Regions from separate parts of the Bacillus haynesii genome, predicted to be linked through region 1. Evidence: riboswitches for the same ligand, from Rfam matches in the RefSeq annotation. Region 1 holds a riboswitch; the other holds the start of a gene.
What was found. Region 1 has a riboswitch for S-adenosylmethionine ahead of metK (methionine adenosyltransferase). Riboswitches for the same ligand answer to the same signal wherever they lie in the genome.

Region 1 (3,116 bases):
GAGCTGTTCTTTTTTGTCCCAGATTAAAAAAGCAAACATTCCGCGCAGCTTGGAAGCGGCTTCCTGTTTGTAGTGGCGGTAAGTCGCAAGTAAAACTTCCGTATCTGAATCGGTTTTGAACTCGTATCCTTTTGAAAGAAGTTCGTCTTTCAGTTCTATATAGTTATAGATTTCTCCATTAAAAATAATCCAGTAGGAATCATCTTCATAAGACAGAGGCTGTCCTCCGTTTTCCACATCGATGATGCTGAGCCTTCTAAATCCGAAGCCTACATGCTCATCATGATAGTACCCATCATCGTCCGGACCGCGGTGTACAATCATTTCATTCATTTGTTTAATCAGTTCTTCCTGGGCTGCTGTCTCGGATGATGGGCGATGATTGAATACCCCTACAAATCCACACATAGTATTGCCTCCGATTTTTTAAATTTCGTGCAGAAATCAAAGTCTGCTTCTTGATTAGACAAGTGTTTAAAGAAAAACGTTTCACATCCGCCCGCTTTTTGCCATCGAAAAACAAAGCCGCTTAATAAAGCGGCTATGCGGTTGTTATTGTTATTCTCCTAATGCATCTTTCTTCAGCTGCTCTGCTTTGTCTGTGCGCTCCCAAGGCAGATCAAGATCGAGGCGGCCGAAATGTCCGTAAGCTGCCGTTTGTTTGTAAATCGGACGGCGAAGATCGAGCATTTTAATAATGCCGGCAGGTCTTAGATCAAAGTTTTTGCGAACCACTTCGATCAATGTTTCTTCACTCGCTTTGCCTGTACCGAATGTATCGATTGAAATGGACACCGGTTGTGCGACACCGATCGCGTAGGCAAGCTGCACTTCACAGGAATCAGCAAGACCTGCGGCGACGATATTTTTCGCAACATATCTCGCAGCATAAGCTGCAGATCTATCAACCTTTGTCGCATCCTTACCGGAAAACGCTCCGCCGCCGTGACGGGCATATCCGCCATAGGTGTCAACGATGATTTTGCGTCCTGTTAAACCAGCATCCCCCTGCGGTCCTCCGATAACAAAACGGCCCGTAGGATTAATGAAGTACTTCGTGTTTTCATCGATCAGCTCTTTTGGCACTACCGGATTGATGACGTGCTCTTTCAGATTGCGCTGAATTTGTTCAAGCGAAATCTCAGGATGATGCTGAGTCGAAATGACAATTGTATCGATGCGAATCGGCTTGTTATTCTCATCATACTCAACAGTTACCTGTGTCTTTCCGTCCGGACGCAGGTACGGCAGAATTTCCTCTTTACGCACTTCTGTCAAACGGCGAGACAATTTGTGAGCAAGCGAAATCGGCAGAGGCATAAGTTCCTTTGTTTCGTTGCAGGCAAAACCGAACATTAAACCTTGGTCTCCGGCTCCGATCGCTTCAATTTCAGCGTCGCTCATTGCTCCTTCACGCGCTTCAAGAGCCTGGTCGACTCCCATTGCAATGTCTGGAGACTGTTCATCTATAGACGTTAAGACCGCGCAAGTTTCGGCATCAAAACCGTATTTTGCACGTGTGTAGCCAATTTCTTTAATCGTTTCGCGGACTGTTTTTGGAATATCGACGTATGTGGACGTCGTGATTTCACCGCTTACCAGCACCAATCCGGTTGTCACAGATGTTTCACAGGCAACGCGGGCATTCGGATCTTTCTTTAAAATTTCGTCTAATATACTATCCGAAATCTGGTCGCAAATTTTGTCCGGATGTCCCTCCGTAACTGACTCTGATGTAAATAACCGACGGTTTTTGCTCATTTATGTTTCCTCCTGTATATGAAGATCAGCCGTGATCTTAAGTATGATACGGATCTCGTCCCTCTTGATTATATGACGATACTCGGGCTTCATACGCTCTCGTTTTGAAACAATTTCCATATGCTATTCTTGACGAGATTCTGAGTCGAAATTCCCCTTAGCAGAATTTTTCCTGACTGGTTGCCCGGCTAGACCTTTCACGTCCTGTGAAAAACGCCCAGTACCTTCCTCCTGCTTGATACTCGGCTAAAACCTTTCACATCCTGTGAAAAACGCCGAGTACCTTCCTCCTGAAGGCAGTTTTTTTAGCAATTTTTGTATATCGATTTATGCAATAAAAAAACCTTTTCCTATTCGCTGAGGAAAGGGTCTGGTATTGCGTGCCTTTCACTCTTATCGCTCAAGGTATTGAACACCTTGCATCAGGTTAGCACCGTAGTTGTCTCAGAAACTGTTTTTTTCCATTAATAAGAGAAACCGGTTGCTGGGTTTCATTGGGCCTGTCCCTCCACCAGCTCGGGATAAGAGTATCCGCTCAATGAAATATCTTATCTTAAAATGGCTTGTAATGTCAATATCGGCCGAAATAAATTTGAACTTGTCCTTCGAGAAAAAACCCGAACGAAAAATGAAGAAACGGTATAGACTATAAGAGTAAATGTGTTATACTAATTCTACATTAATGTTATACACATTAAAAAACATGCAAAGGAAGGTTTTTTATGAATTCTGTAGATTTAACAACTGACTTACAAACGTTATTAACGGGCAAAAACGTTCAGCTGAACTTATCCGTTCCCCTTTTGGTTGAAAAAGTTCTTGAGCGCAAAGAAGGAGTCTTGACATCTTCCGGAGCCGTGCGGGCAACAACCGGTACATACACCGGCCGCTCGCCAAAGGACAAATTCATTGTGGAAGAAGCGAGCACAAAGGACAAAATCGATTGGGGCGCGGTGAATCAGCCGATTTCAGAAGCCGCCTTTGACCGGCTGCACACAAAAGTGCTCAGCTATTTAAAGGAACGCGATGAATTGTATGTATTTGAAGGGTTTGCAGGAGCAGACGAAAAATACCGGCTTCCGATTACAGTTGTTAACGAGTTCGCCTGGCACAACCTGTTTGCAAGACAGTTGTTCATCAGACCTGAAGAACATGATAAAAAACCTGAAGAACAGCCGTTTACGATTCTTTCCGCTCCGCATTTCAAAGCCGATCCGCTCGTTGACGGGACTCGATCTGAAACGTTTATCATCGTGTCGTTTGAGAAGCGTACGATCTTAATCGGAGGCACCGAATATGCCGGAGAGATGAAAAAATCGATTTTTTCTATTATGAATTATCTTCTTCCTGAACAA
Region 2 (3,116 bases), 2.1 Mb from region 1:
AAGGATGAAGTGCCTGATTTGATCAAACACTTGACAGACAGCGGTGTCCGCCTATATGAAGTGAAGGCCGTGAACAAATCGCTGGAAGACCGGTTCCTGGAAATCACCGCTGATAAGGAGGAAGCTCAGCATGTTTAATCTCATCGTAAATGAATGGATCAAAATTTTTAATCGAAAAGGCACATACGTCATGATCGGGATTTTGCTGTTATCTGCCATCGGGCTGGGCGTTCTCGCAAAGACGATCGGAGAGACAGACCAAAACCCGGACTGGAAAAAAGAATTGATGCAAGAAAATAAAGATATGAAAGAACAACTTAAAGGGGTCAATAATCCGGCACTTGAAAAAAGCTATGAACGGTCGACCGCCATTAATGAGTATCGAATCAAGCACGATTTGCCGGAAGACGGGGACTATTCGGCCCTGTCGTTCATCAGCGACGCGAGCAGCATCATTCCCCTCGCCGGTCTGTTTGTGATCACGGTGGCGGCGGGAATCGTTGCGAATGAATTCAGCTGGGGAACGGTGAAGCTGCTTGTCATCAGGCCGATCAGCCGCTTTAAAATTCTGCTGGCAAAATATTTTACAGTCCTGCTTTTTGCATTGGCTTTGCTTTTCATTCTGTTCGCATGCGCGGGTATCACAGGCCTTGCTTTATTCGGGACAGGCGACGGCAGCCAGGTTCACTTGGCGTACACCGATGGAACAGTTGAAGAAAAAAGCCTGCTGCTGCACTTGGCCGGCAGCTATTTGCTGAATTCAATTTCGCTTCTGATGATGGCGACTATGGCCTTTATGATTTCAACGGTTTTCAGAAACAGCTCGCTTGCCGTAGGTATTTCAATTTTTCTTTTGGCAATGGGCGGAACGGTGACAAACTTGCTTGCGACGAAATTTGAATGGGTGAAATACATCTTATTTGCCAACACTGATCTCACTCAATACTTTGACGGATCTCCGCTTGTTTCAGATATGACGCTGGGATTCTCGATTGTGGTGCTCGCTGTCTATTTTCTCGTTTTTCATGTGCTCGCTTTTGGTGTATTCACAAAAAGAGACATTGCTTCATAAGCGGTATTCTCAAAAAAAGCCTCACGCCGGTTTCCGGGCGTGAGGCTTTTTTAAAATATAAAAAGACTGCTGACATTCGGTCAGCAGTCCTGTATGAAGATCAGCGGTTCACAGCTTACGCTTTTGTTACGTTAGCAGCTTGTGGTCCGCGGTTTCCTTCAACGATTTCGAAAGATACAGATTGGCCTTCTTCCAAAGTTTTGAAGCCTTCGCCTTGAATAGCAGAGAAATGAACGAATACATCGTCTTGTCCTTCAACTTCGATGAATCCGAAACCTTTTTCAGAGTTAAACCATTTTACTTTACCTTCTAGCATGAAATTTCCTCCTAAAGCGATAACGCTTAAATTCACTATTCTTGCTCTAAAACAAACTTCCAAGACGAAAACTCTTACAAAACTTTCTTCTTAAAGATAGTTCGAACAAAAATAATTACCTTTACTTTACCAGTGTTTAAGCGAAATTACAACTGCTAAACACAATTTTTTTAAAAAAAGTGAAATTTAATGATCAGGGTGAGAAATAAAGCATTGAAAAGAGAGTTTTTGAAATTTTCACGAATCTGATTGACAACATTTCAAAGAAGCTGTAAAGTTAGGTAAAACTTCATGCAACAACACTTCTTATTCAGAGAGGCGGAGGGAATTGGCCCTGAGAAACCTCGGCAGCGGGTTCTGCAAACAGCAGAATACTGTGCCACATCCAACAAGCCGTACGGGCTTGGAAGATAAGAAGAGAGCGGACCCACTCTATTTACTTTGTGTCGTCAAAGGCTTCTTCTTATTTTTAAGAAGAAGCCTTTTTTGTTAGCCAAAAAGAGGAGGAAGATCATCATGATTACATTTGAAGGCGTTGAAAAGGTCTATGAAAGTGGCGGACAGAAGGTCCATGCGCTCAATGGAGTCGACCTTCATGTGGATAAAGGGGAAATATACGGCGTCATCGGATTCAGCGGTGCAGGGAAAAGCACGCTGATCCGCTGTGTGAACTTCCTTGAAAAACCGACGGCCGGAAAGGTTTTCGTCGGCGGAAGAGACTTAATGTCCTTGTCGAAAGCAGAGATTCGCACTGTAAAAAGGAAGATCGGCATGGTATTTCAGCATTTTAACCTGCTAAATTCAAAAACGATTTTTGCTAATGTCGCAGAGCCGCTCGCGCTTGTCAAAACGCCGAAAGCCGAAATAAAGCAAAAAGTGACGGAGCTGCTCCGTTTTGTCGGGCTTGAGGATAAAGCCCGCGATTATCCGGATCAGCTTTCGGGCGGCCAAAAGCAGCGCGTCGGCATTGCCCGGGCGCTGGCGACAAATCCGGAAGTTCTGCTCTGCGATGAAGCGACATCCGCGCTTGATCCGCAGACGACCGGCGATATTTTGAAGCTGCTGAAGCGCGTCAACGAACAATATAACATCACGATACTGTTAATCACCCATGAAATGAATGTGGCAAAAGAAATCTGCGACAAAGTCGCGGTCATTGAAAAAGGAAGAATTATTGAATCAGGTAGTGTGTTTGACGTATTTTCCGCGCCGGAAACCGAAACGGCGAAAAGCTTTGTCAAATCAGCCATCGACCACGAGATACCTGAATCGATTCAAAAATTAAATGTGAAGCACCTTTACCAGCTTCAATTTGTCGGTGAATCTTCTGGGAAGCCTTTTCTTTCTCAAGTGGCAAAGCGATTTGACGTAGAAGTCAACATTCTGCACGGAACGATTACAGAGCTTCAGGGAATTCCGTTTGGCAGCATGACGGTCGAACTGCAGGGGGAAGATGGTGAAATCGGGCGCGCGCTCGAATATATACGCAGAGAAAACATTCGCATCAGGGAGGTATAAGCATGCTTGTTACATATGACCAAATCATTGACGCACTGGTTCAAACGATTCAAATGACAGTTTTTTCGCTTTTATTTTCAAGCGTGATCGGCATTCCGCTCGGCATTTTGCTGGTTGTCACAAGGAAGGGGCATCTGCTTGAAAATCCGGCAGTTTTTACGGTTGTCAATATGATCATTAACATTTTCCGGTCCGTCCCGTTTATCATTT

Region 2: it holds a riboswitch for S-adenosylmethionine, as region 1 does, so the genes downstream of both, H2R00_RS10215 (methionine ABC transporter ATP-binding protein) here and metK (methionine adenosyltransferase) in region 1, are expected to answer to the same signal.

Annotation. Positions count from the first base shown of each region.
Region 1 covers NZ_CP059494.1:4,119,139-4,122,254, reverse strand. The annotation lists gene asnB (asparagine synthase (glutamine-hydrolyzing)) at 1-408, opposite strand, end outside; gene metK (methionine adenosyltransferase) at 559-1,761, opposite strand; SAM riboswitch class I at 2,152-2,289, opposite strand; gene pckA (phosphoenolpyruvate carboxykinase (ATP)) at 2,484-3,116, shown strand, end outside.
Region 2 covers NZ_CP059494.1:2,056,647-2,059,762, reverse strand. The annotation lists gene H2R00_RS10230 (ABC transporter ATP-binding protein) at 1-138, shown strand, start outside; gene H2R00_RS10225 (ABC transporter permease) at 131-1,072, shown strand; gene cspB (cold shock-like protein CspB) at 1,188-1,388, opposite strand; SAM riboswitch class I at 1,692-1,805, shown strand; gene H2R00_RS10215 (methionine ABC transporter ATP-binding protein) at 1,905-2,906, shown strand; gene H2R00_RS10210 (methionine ABC transporter permease) at 2,909-3,116, shown strand, end outside.